Linked DNA regions of Alloalcanivorax dieselolei B5. The protein of the gene in region 2 interacts with the protein of the main gene of each other region in a pairwise test. Links are inferred from orthologs where the notes say so. Each region holds a gene or a part of one and is shown on either strand. Other genes may lie near its edges.

Region 1 (6,127 bases), 1.8 Mb from region 2 along the record:
CCGGCGAAACTGCCCGCCTTGCTGGAGCACCTGCTGCACGACGGTGATCTGCTGGTGACCCAGGGGGCCGGTAACGTGGGAACGATCGCGCGGGATCTGGCCGAGCGGGTGAGAGGAGAACGGTCATGATGATCGATAACGCCATGAAACAACGATTGGCACGCATCGGTCGGGTGGCGGTGCTGGCCGGCGGCAGCTCGGCCGAGCGCCCGGTATCCCTGAAAAGCGGTGCCGAGGTCCATCAGGCCCTGCGCCAATTGGGATTGATCGCCGAGTTGGTGGATCCCTCGGAAGTGGGGGTCGAGACCCTCAAGGGCTTTGACGTGGCCTTCATCGCCTTGCACGGCCGTGGTGGCGAGGACGGCGTGATCCAGGGCGTGCTGGAACATCTCGGTGTGCCGTACACCGGCTCCGGGGTGATGGCCTCGGCCATCGGCATGGACAAGGTGCGCAGCAAATGGCTGTGGAAAGGCGTTGGCCTGCCGACTCCGGCGTTCCATGTGGTGGGCGCGGATGATGACGGCGAGGCGCTGGCCGAATTGGGCTTCCCGCTGATGGTGAAGCCGGCCCATGAGGGTTCCTCCATCGGCATGGCCAAGGTGGAAGACCAGACGCAACTGCGCAAGGCGCTGGATGACGCCCGCCAGTACGACAGCGAAGTGCTGGTGGAGGCCTGGGTCAACGGCCCCGAGTACACCGTGTCCGTGGTCGGCGAGCAGGTGCTGCCGGCGATCCGGCTGAAGACACCGAATCAGTTTTATGACTACCAGGCCAAGTACCAGTCCAACAGCACCGAGTACCTGTGTCCGGCGGGGCTCAGCGACGAGGACGAGAGCGAACTGCGAGCGCTGTCGCTGCGGGCTTTCAAGGTGGTGGGCTGCCAGGGCTGGGGCCGCGTCGATGTGATGCGCGATGAACAAGGGCGCTGGCAGTTGCTGGAAGTGAACACGGTACCCGGCATGACCGACCACAGCTTGGTGCCGATGGCCGCCCGTGCCGCCGGTGACGAGTTCCCGATTCTGGTGGCGCGGATTCTGTTGGACGCGGTGGACCGGTTCCCGCCGCGCAAAGGAGGTAAACGCCGTGGCTAAGGCGCCTCGCCGTCAACAGGGAGTGCAACCGCGTTCCCGTGGTGCTTCCAGCGTCCGGCGCAAGACGCCCCGGGTGCCGCTGCGTGAGCGCCTGGCGGCGGCGGTGCCGGCGGTGCTGGTGGCCCTGGTGGCGGCGGTGCTGGTGGGCGGCGTGATTTACCTGCCACGGGTGTTGGATCACTACCCGGTGCGCAAGGTGGGTGTGGACGGGGTCACCGACGTCCGCCGTCAGCAGCAGGTGCAGACCAAGCTGGCCACCCTGGTGCGTGACGCCAACTACTTTACTGCGCCATTGGACCGGATCTATGACCAGGCGCGGGAATTGAGCTGGGTGGCGGATGTCTCGGTGCGGCGTCAGTGGCCGGATACCGTGGTGCTCACCGTCACCGAGCGGGAACCGGTGGCGGTGTGGAACGAGACCTTGCTGGTCTCCAATACCGGCGAACCGTTCAAGGCGCTGAAGCAGTACGACCTTTCCGGTCTGCCGCGTCTGAACGGACCGGAACAACGGCTCGACGAAGTAATGAGCTACTACCACAGCATGGCCAAACTGCTCAGCGACATTGGCTTGGGGATCGAGCGGATGGAGGTGAACGCGCGTCTCACCGCCCGCCTGACCCTGAATAACAACATGCAGTTGGTGGTGGATCGGGAACAGTACGTGAACAAGCTGCGCCGCTTCGTGCGGTTGTACCGCGGGGTGCTGAGCACCGACAGTCGCGGCGTGGCCCGGGTGGATCTGCGCTACGCCGATGGCGTGGCGGTCACCTGGCGGGATGACCAGGACGCGCAAGCGGCATCCGCCCGCCGGGCGGGCAAAGTATAACGGATCGAGGCAGGCGCTAATGGCGAACGCAATGGACAACATGATCGTGGGACTGGACATCGGTACCTCCAAGGTGGTGGCGATCGTCGGTCAGGTGACCAGCGAAGGCACCGTCGAGGTGGTGGGCCTCGGCTCGCAGCCCTCCCGCGGCATGAAGAAAGGCGTGGTGGTGGATATCGAGGCCACGGTGCGCTCGATCCAGCGGGCGGTGGAGGAAGCGGAACTGATGGCCGGGTGCCAGATCCACTCGGTCTACGCCGGCATCGCCGGATCCCACGTGCGCAGCCTCAACTCCCACGGCATTGTCGCCATCCGTGACCGGGAGGTGATGCAGGCGGATATCGACCGCGTCATCGACGCCGCCCAGGCGGTGGCGATTCCGGCGGACCAGAAGACCCTGCATGTGCTGCCGCAGGAATACGTGGTGGACAACCAGGAAGGGGTGCGCGAGCCGGTGGGCATGAGCGGGGTGCGCCTGGAAGCCAAGGTGCACCTGGTGACCTGCGCCGTGAACGCGGCCCAGAACGTGGAAAAATGCGTGCGCCGCTGCGGTCTCGAAGTGGAGGACATCATCCTCGAGCAACTGGCCAGCGCCTATTCGGTACTGACCGAGGACGAGCGTGAACTGGGCGTGTGCATCGTCGACATCGGCGGCGGCACCACCGATATCGCCATCTTCACCGAAGGGGCGATCCGGCACACCGCCAATATTCCGATTGCCGGTGATCAGGTCACTAACGATATCGCCATGGCGCTGCGCACGCCGAAGCAGCACGCCGACGAGATCAAGATCAAGTACGCCTGCGCGCTGACGCAACTGGCCGGCGCCGACGAAACCATCAAGGTGCCCAGCGTCGGCGACCGGCCACCGCGCACCCTCAGCCGCCAGAATCTGGCCGAGGTGGTGGAGCCGCGTTACGACGAACTGTTCACCCTGATCCAGGCGGAAATCCGCCGCTCCGGGTACGAGGACCTGATCCCCGGCGGCATCGTTCTGACCGGTGGCTCCTCGAAGATCGAAGGCGCGGTGGAACTGGCGGAGGAGATTTTCCACATGCCGGTACGGCTGGGTACGCCGCAGGGCGTGGCCGGGCTCACCGACGTGGTGCGCAACCCGATTTATTCCACTTCCGTGGGCCTGCTGCTCTACGGGCTGCGGATGGAGAAGGAAGGCCTGAGCGCGCGTGCCCAGGCCGGTGGTGGACAAGTGAACTGGGTCGAGCGCTTCAAGCGCTGGTTCCAGGGCAATTTTTGATGAAAACGCTGGCACGCAACACGCCAGCACGCAGCACGCTGAATCGGAGTGGTTTTCGCGTGTTGCGTGAAGCGTGCAAGCGTGGAGCGATTTCAACGGTTTCAAGACGGGCCGGGCAGGTTGGCCCGATTTGGAAAAAGCAGTAACCAGGGAAGCAACAAGCGGGAGATCAATTATGCAATTCAAACTGGAAGATTCCGTACCCCATGGCGCGGTGATCAAAGTGGTGGGCGTTGGTGGTGGCGGCGGCAATGCCGTGGACCACATGGTGCGCTCTAACGTGGAAGGCGTGGATTTCATTTGCGCCAATACCGATGCACAGGCCCTGCGCAATTCCTCGGCCAAGACCGTGATTCAACTGGGCAGCCAGGTGACCAAGGGTCTGGGTGCCGGTGCCAATCCGGAAATCGGCCGGCAGGCGGCGCTGGAGGACCGTGACCGCATCGCCGAGTTGCTCGACGGCGCGGACATGGTGTTCGTCACCGCCGGCATGGGCGGTGGTACCGGTACCGGCGCGGCGCCGGTGGTGGCCGAGATCGCCAAGGAACTGGGTATCCTCACGGTGGCGGTGGTGACCAAACCGTTCCCGTTCGAGGGCAAGAAGCGCATGCGCTCCGCTCAGGAAGGCATCCAGGCCCTGCGCGACCAAGTGCACTCCCTGATCACCATCCCCAACGAGAAGTTGCAGTCGGTGCTGGGCGGTTCCACCACCCTGCTGGACGCGTTCAAAGCGGCCAACGAAGTACTGCAGGGCGCGGTGAAAGGGATCGCCGATCTGATCGTCCGTCCCGGCATGATCAACGTCGACTTCGCCGATGTGCGCACGGTGATGAGTGAACTGGGTACCGCGATGATGGGTACCGGTATCGCCACCGGCGACAACCGGGCTTCCGAAGCCGCTCAGGCCGCCATTTCCAGCCCGCTGCTGGAAGATGTGGATCTGCGTGGCGCCCGTGGCATCCTGATCAACATCACCGCCAACGAGTCCATCGCTCTGGACGAGTTCTCCGAGGTGGGTGACATCGTCAGCGAGCTGGCCAGCGAGGAAGCCAATGTGATCATCGGCACGGCCATCGACCCGGATATGGGCGACAATATCAGCGTGACGGTGGTCGCCACCGGTTTGGGCGCCCAGCAGGAACTGAAAGTGGTGCGTGGCCGTCAGAACTCGTTGGGCGCGGAAGGCCGGGTGGACTACAACGACCTGGAGCGTCCCGCCGTCGAGCGCCGTCGTGCCGTGCAACAAAGCATGGGCGGTTCCGGCCGTGGCGCGGTGAGTACCGCGGAAGATCTGGACTTCATTGATATCCCGACCTTCCTCCGCCGTCAGGCCGACTGACGGCGGCGCGGCTAACGGCGCGATAGGCACGGTCAATGGTGCGGTAAGAGGATTTTGGGTATACTTATCCTCTTATAACGCTTCGAGGATGGCAGTATCCTTATTTTTCAGGATACCGGTAGCTTTGTGACGAATCGATGATCAGACAACGAACACTCAAAAACGTAATCCGCGCCACCGGCGTAGGGTTGCATACTGGTGAGAAAGTCTACCTGACGGTACGTCCGGCGCCGGTGGACACTGGCATCGTGTTCCGCCGCGTGGATCTGGATCCGGTGGTGGAGATCAAGGCGGGTGCCCACAATGTGGGAGAAACCACCTTGTCCACGACCCTGGTGCAGAATGGCGTCAAGGTGGGCACGGTCGAGCATTTGCTCTCCGCCATGGCCGGGCTGGGGGTCGATAACGCCTATGTGGAGTTGTCGGCACCGGAAGTCCCGATCATGGATGGCAGTGCCGGGCCCTTCGTATTCCTGCTGCAGTCCGCGGGTATCCGTGAGCAGGAGGCGGCCAAGAAGTTCATCCGGATCAAGAAGAAGGTGACGGTGAAAGAAGGCGACAAGGTTGCCACTTTCGTGCCTTTTGACGGATTCAAGGTGACTTTCTCGATCGAATTCGACCACCCGGTCTTCGAGGAACGCGATCAACTGGCGAGCATCGATTTCTCCACGACCTCGTTCGTGAAGGAAGTGGCGCGCGCCCGGACCTTCGGGTTCATGCGTGATATCGAGTTCCTGCGCAGCCAGAACCTGGCGTTGGGCGGCAGTGTCGACAATGCCATCGTGGTGGACGAATACCGCATCCTTAACGAGGACGGTCTGCGTTACGACGACGAATTCGTGAAGCACAAGATGCTGGACGCCATCGGCGACCTGTATCAATTGGGCTACAGCCTGATTGGCGAATTCGTGGGCCACAAGTCCGGTCACGCTTTGAACAACGCCCTGCTGCGCGAACTGCTGAGCCAGCCGGAGGCCTACGAAGTGGTGACGTTCGAGGACGCTGACGCGGCGCCGATCTCCTACGCCGGACCTTTGGCCACCGCCGAATAACGGTGTGCTTCCCCGATCCACCCCGGCCACCCTCCCGCGGCCGGGGTGGGCAGTTACGCCTTTCAGATGATCCTTCCCGTCACTTTTTGACCCGGCTGGCCAGTCGGGCCAGGGCCTCACGCAGACCCGGATCGTCCATGTCACGCGCCGCGCGCGCGATATGAGCCGCGCTTTCCGCATCCAGAACCGGTCCCATGGCACGGTATTTGCCTTCATCTGTGGCGTGCGTGGAGGAACCGGAGCCGCTATCAAGCTGGCGCCGGCCGGTCACCACGATTTTGACGCTGGCGGCGCCGGGCAGAGCCCGTTGCAGCCGGGGCAGATGGAAGCGCAACAACTGCGCGGTGGCGCTGTTTTCCACCAGCGCCAGCCAGCGTTGCGATTCTTCCACCAGCATGACCCGGTCACGCAGCGCGGGCGGCAGGCACGCTCGCGGGTCGCCGCCTTGAGAGGGCGCGGGCTGGGCGCGGGCATTGGCCGCCAGCCGTCCCAATCTGGGATGGCGTTTGAGCAGTGCCCCGAGGTTTTGGGGCCGGTTTGTGTTGGCCATGGTATTTCCTTACA
Region 2 (5,941 bases):
ATTCCCGCGGTAACCCCACTATTGAAGCCGATGTGATTCTCGAATCCGGCGCCAGCGGCAGTGCCTGTGCCCCCAGTGGTGCCTCCACCGGCTCCCGCGAAGCACTGGAACTGCGTGACGGTGACAAAGACCGCTATCTGGGCAAGGGGGTGACCCGGGCCGTGGGCAACGTCAATTCCGAGATCCGCGAATTGCTGGTGGGCCGCGATGCCGTCGCCCAACGTGAATTGGATCAGTTGATGATCGACTCCGACGGCACCGACAACAAAGGCCGTCTCGGCGCCAACGCGATCCTGGCGGTGTCCCTGGCGACCGCCAAGGCCGCGGCGCAATTCCAGCAAAAGCCGTTGTACGAATACATCTCCGATTTGCAGGACGACGACAACGAGTACTCCCTGCCGGTGCCGATGATGAACATCATCAACGGTGGTGAGCACGCGGATAACAACGTCGATATTCAGGAATTCATGATCCAGCCGGTGGGCGCTCCCACCGTGGCCGAGGCCATCCGCTACGGCGCCGAGGTGTTCCACGCCCTCAAAAGCGTGTTGAAGCAACAGGGCCTGAGCACGGCGGTGGGTGACGAGGGCGGCTTCGCTCCGGACCTGCCCAGCAACGAAGCGGCCCTGGAAGCGATCATGAAGGCCATCGACCTGGCCGGTTACAAAGCCGGTGACGACATCACCCTGGCCCTGGACTGCGCCTCCAGCGAGTTCTACAAGGACGGCCAGTACGTGCTCGCCGGTGAAGGGCGCAGCATGGATGCCGCCGGTTTCAGTGATTATCTGGCCGAGCTGTGTGACCGTTATCCGATCATTTCCATCGAGGACGGCATGGATGAGTCCGACTGGGAAGGCTGGAAGATCCTGACCCAGACCCTGGGCAGCCGGGTTCAATTGGTGGGGGACGATCTGTTCGTCACCAACACCAAGATCCTCAAGCAGGGGATTGACCAGAACGTGGCCAATTCCATCCTGATCAAGTTCAATCAAATCGGTTCCCTGTCGGAGACTCTGGACGCCATCAAGATGGCCAAGGACGCCGGTTACACCGCGGTGATTTCCCACCGCAGCGGTGAGACCGCCGACACCACCATCGCTGATCTGGCGGTGGCCACCGCCGCCGGTCAGATCAAAACCGGTTCTCTGTGCCGCTCCGACCGAGTGGCCAAATACAATCGTCTGATCCGTATCGAAGAGGAATTGGGCCGTGCCGCCTACAAAGGCCGCAAAGAGTTCAAATTCCTGTGAGGAGCGACGGGCGGCCAGCGGCCGCCCGTGATGAGGATTGCCCATGAAACTGTCCCCGGCCCGCCAGGTCATGCTCGCCGTTCTGGCTTTGCTGCTGGTGGTACTGCAGGTGCGCCTGTGGTTCGGGGAGGGCAGCCTGCGCCATGTGGCGACCCTGAAAAAGGAGGTTCAGGCGCTCTCCGAACAAAACCACACGCTCAGTGAACGGAACCGCCTGATGGCGGCGGACGTACGTGATCTCAAGGAAGGCAGCGATGCGGTGGAGGAGCTGGCGCGCAAGGATCTGGGCATGATCCGTGACGGCGAGACCTTCTTCCTGATCCTGGAACCGGACACACCCCGTGACGACAAGCGTTAAGCCTTTCCCTTTGTACGCGGTGGTGCCCGCCGCCGGTGTCGGCGCGCGTATGGGCGCCAGCCTGCCCAAACAATATCTGACGCTGGAAGGCCGCACCCTGGCGGAACATACCTTGCAACGGTTGCTGGCGTTCGCGCCCTTGTCCTGTGTGGTGGTGGCGGTGGCTGAGGGTGACCCCTGGTGGCCGCGATTGTCGCTTAATGGATTGTCGCTCCAGGACCACCCGCGTATCCACACCGTCACCGGCGGCGCCAGTCGCGCCGAGTCAGTGCGGGCCGGCCTCCAGGCGGTGCTGGAACAGGCCCCGGACGCCTGGGCGTTGGTACATGACATGGCCCGCCCTCTGGTACGCCTGTCGGATATCCAGAAGCTGATCGACGGCGTCGGAGAGCAGGGCGGAATCCTGGCCTGCCCGGTGGTGGATACCATCAAGCGGGCGGATCCTGGCCAATGCATCGACGCCACCGTGGACCGCAGCCTGATCTGGCGGGCCCTGACCCCGCAATTGTTCCCTGCCGCGGCCCTCGCCGAGGCGCTGGCGGCGCCGGATGACGCCATCACCGACGAAGCGTCGGCCATGGAAGCGCGTGGCTGGCGGCCGAGGCTGGTGGCCGGAAACGCCGACAACATCAAGATCACGGTACCGGAAGACCTGCCGCTGGCACGCTTTTATCTGCGCCGCCAGGGACTGGACTCCGGCCAGGAGGAGTCATCATGAGCCTGCGTATTGGTCAGGGTTTCGACGTTCACGCCTTCAGTGATGACGGCGATCACGTTGTCCTCGGCGGTATCCGCATTCCCCATGAGCGTGGCCTGAAAGCTCACTCCGACGGCGACGTGGCGCTGCACGCGCTCAGTGATGCGCTGCTCGGCGCCCTGGCGCTGGGTGACATCGGCCATTATTTTCCGGACACCGATCCGCGCTGGAAAGGCGCTGACTCCGCCGTCTTGCTGAAAGCGGTGCTCAAGGATGTCACCGGTCGAGGCTGGCGGCCGCTGAATCTGGATCTGACCATCATCTGCCAGCAGCCGAAGATCGCTCCCCATGTGCAGGCCATGCGTGAACGTATCGCCGACCTGATGGGGCTGGCGCTGGACGCGGTGTCGGTGAAAGCCACCACCACGGAACGGCTGGGCTTCACCGGGCGGGGCGAAGGTATCGCGGTGCAGTCGGTGGTGTTGCTTGAACGAGACTGAGTTGAATGGCGCCGTTTTGAACAACGGCGGCGCCCCGGCGCGGCCGCCGGCCCATGGCGCGCCGCTGGGGCGCGCCCTGATGCGGGAGCAGTTCGCTGACTTTCGCGTCGACGAGGTCATGACAGTGACGCCGGAAGGAGAGGGCGAGCACCTCTGGCTGGAGATCGAGAAAACCGATTGGAACACCGAGGACGTGGCGTTGTGGCTGGCCCAGCAGGCCGGCATTCATCGTCTCTCGGTGGGCTACAGCGGGCTTAAGGACCGCCGCGCCATCACCCGCCAGTGGTTCAGTCTCCATCTGCCCGGCAAACCGGACCCTGACCTGGACTGTCCGCCGGGGGTGCGGCTGTTGCAGGCTCGCCGCCACCGGCGCAAGTTGAATCGCGGTACCCATCGCGCCAATGCTTTCCAACTGCGCCTGCGTCAGGTCCAGGCGGATCCGGCGGCGCTGGCGGAGCGTCTGGCGTTGATCGCCCGCCTGGGCGTACCCAACTATTTCGGCGAGCAGCGCTTTGGCCGGGACGACAGTAACTGGCAGCGCGGACTGATCTGGCTGAGCGGAGAGGGCGAGGCGCCTCGCAAACGCACCTTGCGCGGCCTGTGGCTGTCGGCGGTGCGCTCGGGTCTGTTCAACGCGGTATTGGCGGAGCGGGTGCGCGGCGGCTGTTGGGACCGGCTGCTGGACGGCGACCTTTTGCAACCGGACGGCAGCCGTGGATTATTCGCCGCCGCCGATGAACCGGACGCCGAAACCCGCTTGAGTGCCGGAGAAGTTCATCCCACCGGGCCTTTGCCCGGCGCCGGGGGCATGGCATCATCGGGCGCTTGCCAAATATTGGAACAGACCGTGCTGGCCCCCTGGGTCGCGGTCATCGAGGGATTGGCGGGGCAGGGTGTCGACGCGGCCCGCCGCGCCACCCGCCTGCCGGTGTCCGGCCTCGACTGGGACAGCAGGGACGATACCCTGTATTTATCTTTCCGCTTGCCGGCCGGGGCCTTCGCCACCACCGTGCTGGCGGAGTTGCTGGAGACTCGCGGGCCGGAACGGCGCTCGCGGGAAAGGCTTTGATATCAGGGGGGCGTCTGGCCCCATTGGGATTTTAGCAACATGACAGACCGACGAAGTGGGATTGGCATGACGTCCGCGCGTACCCGGGAACGGCTGATCAGCCGGCTAAGGGAATCGGGGATCACCGATGAACGGGTACTGGAAGCCATTCGCGCCACGCCACGGCATTTGTTCGTGGACGAGGCGCTGTCCCATCAGGCCTATGACGATACCGCCCTGCCGATCGGCCACGGGCAGACCATTTCCCAGCCCTGGGTGGTGGCGCGCATGACCGAGCTGCTGATCGAGCAGGCGATTCCGGAGAAGGTGCTGGAGGTGGGAACCGGCTGCGGTTACCAGACCGCGGTACTGGCCGCTTTCGCCCGTCAGGTCTGTTCGGTGGAGCGGATCCGCCCTTTGCAGGATGCCGCCCGGCTGCGGCTGCGTGAGCTGGGACTGGCCAACCGGGTGCAGCTGCGCCATGCCGACGGCGGCTTCGGCTGGTCCTCGGCGGCCCCGTTCGATGGCATCCTGGTGACCTGCGCCCGTCCGGACATCCCCGAGGAACTGCTTGCCCAACTGGCCGAGGGAGGCCGTCTGGTGATGCCGGTGGGGGATCGCCAACAACGGCTGACCGTGGTGGATCGGCATGGCAACGAACTGGTGTCGCGGGCGCTGGACCCGGTGCGCTTCGTGCCCTTTCAGAGAGGCGTGCAATGACCGCTTTGTTTCGGCCCGGCGTCTACTGCCGGGGCATCGCCATGGGCGCGGCCGACGTGGTGCCCGGGGTTTCCGGTGGCACCCTGGCGCTGATCACCGGCATCTATGAGGAACTGATCGCCACTCTGGGCGGGGTTCGCCCCGGTCTGATCACGATCTGGCGACGGCAGGGATTTGCCGCGTTCTGGCGTGCCGGCAACTTCACTTTCCTGATTTCTCTGTTGGCGGGCATCCTCACCAGCATCGCCTTGCTGGCGCGCTTGATTACCTGGTTTCTGGAACACCATCCGGTACCGGTGTGGGCGTTCTTTTCCGGTTTGATTGCCGCCAGCATCCCGATGATTCTCAAGCCGCTGGTACGAAGAGGCCCTTCCCAATGGGCTACCTTTCTGGCCGGCACTCTGGCGGCGGTGGCGATTTCGCTGGCGCCGGGACTGCAGGGGGCCGGTGCCGGCCCGCTGGTGTTTTTTCTGGGTGGCGCCGTGGCTATCTGCGCGATGATTCTGCCGGGCATTTCCGGCAGTTTTATCCTTCTTTTACTCGGGCTTTATGAGCCGGTTCTGCAGGCGGTGCGTGACGGCCAGTGGTCATTGCTGGCTGCTTTCGCGGGCGGCTGCGCGGTGGGGCTGTTGAGCTTCGTGCATTTGCTGAAGTGGCTGTTGAGTCGTTACCACGACACAGTAATGGCGCTGCTTGGCGGCTTCATGGCCGGTTCGCTGGTCAAACTCTGGCCCTGGCGCATCGGTGACGAAAGTGGCCTCGGAGAGCATTGGCTGACGCCGCATCAATACGCTCAGGCCACCGGCGAAGGGACGCAAATTCTCATCGCCGTGCTTGCCGCTTTATTGGGAATGGCTGTGGTCTGGCTACTTTCCCTGGCCGCACCTGTGCATAATGTCGCCAAGGAGACGACCGACTAAAGGCTTCTACTTGCGCGTTCTGGTCTGGATAACTTTGACACTGTGGCTGGGCGGGTGTGCGGTAAGCAATCCGCCGCCGGTGGTTGACCTGTACGGCAAGTCATCCCGCTCCCAGCCGGTGACTTCCGGCAGCCATAAGGTGGCTCGCGGCGAGACCTTGTATTCGATTGCCTGGCGCTACGGCTGGGACTACAAGTCGCTGGCGCGCGCCAATGGCATCAAAGCGCCTTACACCATCTATCCCGGACAGGTGATCCGTTTCTCCTCCCGCGCCGCGGCAGTACCGAAAACCCGTCCACGCAGTACCGCCTCAAGCAGCAAACCGACGGCGAAGCCGGCCGTCAAGCCGGTCGCCAAACCGGCCCCTCCAGCGACCCCGAAAGTAGTCAGCAACGTGCGTTGGCGCTGGCCGGCGGATGGAGAGCTGGTGCAGCGCTTTTCCTTCGCC
Region 3 (6,078 bases), 1.8 Mb from region 2 along the record:
TGCTGCGCCCGGGTCGGTCAGGCAGCCGCTGGCGGGAAACCGCTGGAGGAAAGTCCGGGCTCCACAGGGCAGGGTGCCAGGTAACGCCTGGGGGTCACACTGGTGACGGTGTGGCTACGGCCAGTGCCGCAGAAAATAGACCGCCTGTTCCTTCGGGGGCGGGTAAGGGTGAAAAGGTGCGGTAAGAGCGCACCGCGCTGCTGGTAACAGCGGTGGCAGGGTAAACCCCACCCGGAGCAAGACCAAATAGGGATCCAATGGCGTGGCCCGCGCTGGATCCGGGTAGGTCGCTAGAGGTCCCCGGTGACGGGGATCCCAGATGAATGGCTGCCCACGACAGAACCCGGCTTATCGACCGGCCCACCTTATTGCCTCAATGTCGGGACCCGTCCTGGACGGGTCTTGATACAGATCAAGTACCCTCCGTCGCGCCTATGCAAAATACTTGATTTACATCAAGGAGGAGGCGCGATGACACGGGCGGATATTCTGTTCCAGCAGGGCGATCACGTGGTGGCCAGGTTTCATGATCTGGTCCAGGGCGAAGGCGTGCAGGCCAATCAGTTCGCCATTCGCCATGGTGAGCAGGGGGCCCTGATCGACCCCGGCGGCGATCTTACCTATACCCCTCTGACCATCGAATTGAGCCGCCATCTCAACCTGCGTGATCTCACCTACATTCTGGCGTCCCACCAGGACCCGGATATTATCGCCTCGCTGCCCCGCTGGATGTTGCATTCCCACTGCAAGGTGGCGGTGTCCCGGCTATGGTCGCGGTTTCTGCCCCACCTGGCGTCCACTTTCGTCACCTCGCGGGTGGGCGAGCAATGGCAGGAGCGGATTCTGGCGCTGCCGGACAAGGGAGCGGTATTGCCGTTCGCGGATTCGGAACTGTGGGCCTTGCCCGCCCACTTCCTGCATTCAGTGGGTAATTTCAGTTTTTACGATCCGGTAAGCCGTATCCTGTTTTCCGGGGATATCGGCGCCTCTCTGGGTGGGGAGGAAGGCGAGGTAGGCCGTTTCGAGGATCACATTCCGGCCATGGCCGGCTTTCATCGGCGCTACATGGCCGGCAATCGTGCTTGCCGCTATTGGGTGCGCATGGTGCGGGAATTGAATCCGGCAATGATCGTGCCGCAGCACGGAGGTTATTTTGCGTCTCGAGTGACCATTGGGCGCTTTCTGGATTGGTTGGAACGGCTGGAATGTGGCCCCGACTTGATGGGGGTGAAGGATTACCGGCTTCCCGGGAGAGTTGGCGCTCACCCAAAAAGAACGAAATAGAATTTGCAGTATATTTTATATATGCAAATGATCTAACACTTAAAGTGCTTTCTCAGCTCCAGAGCGCAGCTGTCTGATTAGTTTCAGAACCAATTTCCCTTCCTTTATTCCCCTTTCAATGTGACACAGCTAACAAACTGATTTTCAAGGAATTTCTTTTACATTCACCAATGTCGTGAAACTTGACTTGTGAAAAGCGCTGGCCATAGAGTGTCGCAATGTGGTGAAAAGTGGGATGAAGTGGGAAAAAGGCTTCGTCCGGTGTGACGAAGTGGGACGGACCGCCGCTCCCAATGCTTCGACATAAAAGGGCCGACATAGAAGGGGAAGGCCAGTGTTCAATGGGCGTACCGCGCTCAATCTGGATGCAAAAGGTCGGCTGACCGTGCCGACGCGCTACCGTGAGTCGCTGAACAGCGCTTGCGGTGGCCGCGTTGTGCTTACTCAGCACCCCTATGACGCCTGTCTGGTGATGTACCCGTTTCCCGAGTGGCGCGAGATCGCCCGGCAGGTGGCCGCGCAGAGTGACGCCCACGCCCAGGTTCGTGCGTTGAAGCGCCGGTTCCTGGGGCAGGCGGTGGAAATGGACATGGACGGCAATGGCCGTCTACTGGTGCCGCCGGAACTGCGGGACGTGGTCGGGCTGGAGAAGCGCGCCATGTTGGTGGGTCTGCTGCACCGCTTTGAAATCTGGGCCGAAGACACCTGGAACGAACTCGAACAGCAGAACCTGGACCAGGAAGCCATGCCCGAGAGCGTGCAGGCTCTGTCGTTCTGACGCCGCGAGGTCATGGCATGAACAACGGGAAGCAGTACGCGCACCAGCCGGTGATGCTGGAGGAGGTACTGGAAATGTGGTTCACGCGGGACGACGGCTTCTATGTGGACGGCACCTTTGGCCGCGGTGGCCACAGTCGTGCCTTGTTGTCCCTGCTGTCGCCCGCCGGGCGCCTGACGGGCGTGGACCGTGACCCGCAAGCGGTGGCCACCGGTGAGCAACTGGAAGCGGAAGATTCCCGCTTCCGTATTCATGCCGGCCGTTTTGACTGTCTGCCGGAACTGGTGAGTGAGGCCGGGCGGCCGATTGACGGTCTGTTGCTGGATCTGGGTGTGTCCTCGCCGCAACTGGACGACGCCAGCCGCGGGTTCAGTTTTCTGCGCGACGGCCCCCTGGACATGCGCATGGATCCGGGCAGTGGCGAAAGCGTGGCCGACTGGCTGGCCCGCGCCGATGAAAAAGATATCGCCGACGTGTTGTATCGCTTCGGCGAGGAGCGCAAGTCGCGGCGCATTGCCCGTGCCATAGTCGCGCGCCGCCAGGAAACGCCGTTGCGGACCACCCGCCAACTGGCCGATCTGATTGAGTCGGTGCTGGGCAAGGGCGATCCGGGCAAGCATCCGGCGACGCGCAGCTTCCAAGCCCTGCGCATCCACATCAACAGGGAGTTGGAGGCGCTGGAAGCGACTCTGGCACAAACGCTCGAGACGCTCGCCATCGGCGGGCGTCTCGCCGTTATCAGCTTCCATTCTTTGGAAGACCGGCTGGTGAAGCTGTTTATCCGCGACCAGTCCGGCATGGCGCCCCGGGGGCGGGGTGGACTGCCGCTGGGTGAGGAAACACCTCAGCGGCTACGGCCGCTGGGTAAGGCCCGGCGCGCTGGCGAGGAAGAAGTGCGGCATAACCCACGCGCCCGCAGCGCGGTGCTGCGCGTGGCGGAGCGGGTGGCCTGATGGCCCGCTGGCTGCATTGGCCGTTGCTGATCCTGGTAGTGGGGTCGGCATTGGGCGTCAGTTATACGGTGCACGAGGCACGCCGCCTGACCGATGAGAGTCAGCGGCTGCAACGGCGCCAGGCGCAACTGGAAACCCAGTGGGGCCAGTTGCTTTTGGAACACAGCACCTGGGGCAGTTACGCCCGGGTGGAGAGCCTGGCCAGAGAAAAGCTGGGCATGAAAGTCCCGACCACCGATGAGCGAGTGTTGACACGGCCATGAGCGCCAACAAACGCAAAGCGACACGCAAACCGGTCGCCAGCAAACGCTGGACCGGCAGACGCTGGCACCTGGTGCTGGCGTTCTGGCTGGTGTGCGCCGCTGTGCTGGTGGTGCGGGCGGTGGATCTGCAGGTGGTCGAGCACGACTTCCTGGCTCACCAGGGCGATATCCGTAATTTGCGGGTGGAGCCTCTGGCCGCCAATCGGGGTGTGATTCGTGATCGCAATGGCCGGCCGCTGGCGGTCAGTACCCCGGTGGTGACGCTGTGGGTGAACCCCCAGGAAGCGATGGAGAATCAGCAGCAATGGTCCAAGCTGACCGGCAACCCGATTATTGACCGGGCGCATTTCGCCCGGCGCGTGAAAGCGCACCCCAGCCGGGAATTCATCTATCTGGCCCGGGGGTTGGCGCCGGAACAGGCGGAATCCGTACTGTCCCTGGGCGTGCCGGGTATCTATTCGCTGACCGAGTACCGCCGCTATTACCCGGCCGGTGAAGTGACCAGTCATGTGGTCGGGTTCACCAACATTGATGAGCAGGGCCAGGAAGGCGTGGAACTGGCCTTCGACAAGCAGCTCACCGGCGCGCCGGGCCGCAAGAAAGTGGTCCGTGACCTGCTGGGACGGGTGATTCAGGACATCGAACTGATCGAGCCGGCGCGTCCGGGTGAAGATGTCACCCTGAGTCTGGATCTGCGGTTGCAGTATCTGGCGTACAAGGAGCTGATGTCCGCGGTGCAACGTTTCGGTGCCACCGGTGGTTCGGTGGTGGTGCTGGACGTGAAGACCGGCGAGGTGCTGGCCATGGTCAACCAGCCGGGCTACAACCCCAATAACCGCAGCGGCATTAATACCGCCAGCCTGCGCAACCGGGCCGTCACCGACCTGTTCGAGCCTGGCTCCACGGTGAAACCGTTCACCGTGGCCGCGGCCTTGGAGCAGGGCATGGTGACTCCCGCCACCGCCATTAATACCCACCCGGGCTATCTGCGTGTGGGGCCGAAAACCATTCGCGACCATCGTGATTATGGCGTCATCGACGTGACCACGGTGCTGACCAAGAGCTCCAACGTGGGCACCAGCAAACTGGCGCTGTCCATGGACCAACAGGTGCTGCCAGCCATGCTCGAGCGGTTCGGCTTCGGCCAGCCCACCGGCGTGCGCTTTCCCGGCGAGAGCGGCGGGGTGCTGCCGATCCGTGCCAAGTGGCGCGATGTGGAGCGGGCGGCGTTGTCCTACGGCTATGGCGTCAGCGTGACGGCTCTGCAACTGGCACAGGCCTACGCCATTCTCGGTAATCAGGGGCGCCGGGTGCCGCTGTCCATGGTCAAGGTGGATGAAGCGCCCCAGGGCGAGCGGGTGATTGGCACGGATACCGCCCGTGCCATCGTCGATATGCTGGAAACCGTGGTCGGCCAGTTGGGCACCGCCCGCCGTGCCCGTATCCCCGGTTATCAGGTGGCGGGCAAGACCGGCACGGTGCACAAGCTGACCTCCACCGGTTACGCCGAACACCGCTACCAGGGGATTTTCGCTGGCCTGGCGCCGGCCACCGATCCGCGCATCGCCGCCGTGGTGGTGATCGATGATCCGGATCAAAGCGCCTATTACGGCGGTCTGGTGGCGGCGCCGGTATTCTCCACTATTGTCGGCGGCGCCCTGCGCGCCATGCACGTGCCGCCGGACAAGCCGGAAGGGGTCATCGCCGGTGAGCCGGACGGGGAGGGTCGCACATGATCACCCTGGGCCAACTGCTGACCGATCTGGCATTGCCGGCCGACCTGGCCGGCTTGCCGGTTATGGCGCTGCGGCTGGACAGCCGGGCGGTCCGCCCTGGTGACGTGTTCCTGGCGGTGCCCGGATTCCGTGCCGATGGCCGCAGTTACATCGGTGCCGCCGTCGAGGCCGGGGCCGGGGCCATCCTGCAGGAAGGCGATGCCTTTACCGTTAACCAGAGTGGCGCGGTGCCGCGCATCGAGATTCCTGCCCTGGGGCGTGAAGTCGGCACCCTGGCAGCCCGCTTTTACGGCTGTCCCGCCAACCATCTGAACATTGTCGGAGTGACCGGCACCAACGGTAAAACCAGCATTACCTGGTTCCTGCGTGACGCCCTTGACGCCGTCGGCCACCGCTGTGGTCTGGTTGGCACCCTGGGCGTGGGGCTGAAAGGGGACGAAGCGGATACCGGCCACACCACGCCGGACCCGATCACGCTGCAGTCGGCGTTGTACGGTCTGCGGGAAAAAGGCGCCGATTACGTTGCCATGGAAGTGTCCTCCCATGCTCTGGATCAGGGGCGCCTGGGGGACACCCGGGTGCCCTGCGCGGTGTTCAGCAATCTCAGCCGCGACCATCTGGATTACCACGGCAGCATGGACGCCTATCTGAACGCCAAGCGTTCTCTGTTCACCCGTCCGGGGCTGGCCATGGCGGTGATCAACACCGACGACGAGGCCGCTTCCACGCTGGTGGCCAGCCTTGATGATGGTGTGCGTTGCGTGACCTTTGGATCCACCGATGGCGCCACCGTGCGTTGTCTGGAACATCATGCCCTGCCAGAAGGCATGGAAATGGTATTGAGCGTGGGTGGCGAGCCGTTGTCCCTGCGTCTGCCGCTGTACGGCGACTTCAACCTGAGCAATGTGATGGCGGTGGCCGGTGTACTGCACGGATTGGGCTGGAGCAACCAGGCGCTGGGTCAAGGACTGGGCGCGCTGACCTCAGTGCCCGGGCGGATGGAATCCCTGTGCCAGCCGGGGCAGCCGGTGGTGGTGGTGGATTATGCCCATACACCGGACGGT

What was found.
Region 1: the proteins of B5T_RS09545 (region 2) and B5T_RS17235 interact in binary tests that used the Escherichia coli proteins (3 or more experiments, as listed by UniProt). The link is inferred for Alloalcanivorax dieselolei B5 from one-to-one orthologs.
Region 3: the proteins of B5T_RS09545 (region 2) and ftsL interact in binary tests that used the Escherichia coli proteins (3 or more experiments, as listed by UniProt). The link is inferred for Alloalcanivorax dieselolei B5 from one-to-one orthologs.

The regions. Positions count from the first base shown.
Region 1 is NC_018691.1:3,876,739-3,882,865, reverse strand. Bases 1-3,000 are described here. They hold B5T_RS17235 (cell division protein FtsQ/DivIB), read left to right. Parts: upstream 1-1,083; coding sequence 1,084-1,917; downstream 1,918-3,000. Other genes in these bases: ftsA (cell division protein FtsA), read left to right, coding at 1,937-3,000; B5T_RS17240 (D-alanine--D-alanine ligase), read left to right, coding at 129-1,091; murC (UDP-N-acetylmuramate--L-alanine ligase), read left to right, coding at 1-129. In the rest of the region: more of ftsA, read left to right, coding at 3,001-3,172; cell division protein FtsZ, read left to right, coding at 3,348-4,511; lpxC (UDP-3-O-acyl-N-acetylglucosamine deacetylase), read left to right, coding at 4,649-5,563; B5T_RS17215 (hypothetical protein), read right to left, coding at 5,643-6,113. UniProt on the Escherichia coli protein: Essential cell division protein. May link together the upstream cell division proteins, which are predominantly cytoplasmic, with the downstream cell division proteins, which are predominantly periplasmic. May control correct divisome assembly.
Region 2 is NC_018691.1:2,109,222-2,115,162, forward strand. What follows is about bases 137-2,950. They hold B5T_RS09545 (FtsB family cell division protein), read left to right. Parts: upstream 137-1,293; coding sequence 1,294-1,608; downstream 1,609-2,950. Other genes in these bases: eno (phosphopyruvate hydratase), read left to right, coding at 137-1,250; ispD (2-C-methyl-D-erythritol 4-phosphate cytidylyltransferase), read left to right, coding at 1,592-2,326; ispF (2-C-methyl-D-erythritol 2,4-cyclodiphosphate synthase), read left to right, coding at 2,323-2,805; truD (tRNA pseudouridine(13) synthase TruD), read left to right, coding at 2,807-2,950. Also shown: more of eno, read left to right, coding at 1-136; more of truD, read left to right, coding at 2,951-3,874; B5T_RS09565 (protein-L-isoaspartate(D-aspartate) O-methyltransferase), read left to right, coding at 3,914-4,573; B5T_RS09570 (DUF368 domain-containing protein), read left to right, coding at 4,570-5,493; B5T_RS09575 (peptidoglycan DD-metalloendopeptidase family protein), read left to right, coding at 5,528-5,941. UniProt on the Escherichia coli protein: Essential cell division protein. May link together the upstream cell division proteins, which are predominantly cytoplasmic, with the downstream cell division proteins, which are predominantly periplasmic.
Region 3 is NC_018691.1:3,890,548-3,896,625, reverse strand. What follows is about bases 1,696-4,646. They hold ftsL (cell division protein FtsL), read left to right. Parts: upstream 1,696-3,014; coding sequence 3,015-3,278; downstream 3,279-4,646. Other genes in these bases: B5T_RS17280 (peptidoglycan D,D-transpeptidase FtsI family protein), read left to right, coding at 3,275-4,646; rsmH (16S rRNA (cytosine(1402)-N(4))-methyltransferase RsmH), read left to right, coding at 2,080-3,015; mraZ (division/cell wall cluster transcriptional repressor MraZ), read left to right, coding at 1,696-2,062. Also shown: B5T_RS17300 (oxygen-binding di-iron domain-containing protein), read left to right, coding at 472-1,284; more of mraZ, read left to right, coding at 1,619-1,695; more of B5T_RS17280, read left to right, coding at 4,647-5,014; B5T_RS17275 (UDP-N-acetylmuramoyl-L-alanyl-D-glutamate--2,6-diaminopimelate ligase), read left to right, coding at 5,011-6,078. UniProt on the Escherichia coli protein: Essential cell division protein. May link together the upstream cell division proteins, which are predominantly cytoplasmic, with the downstream cell division proteins, which are predominantly periplasmic.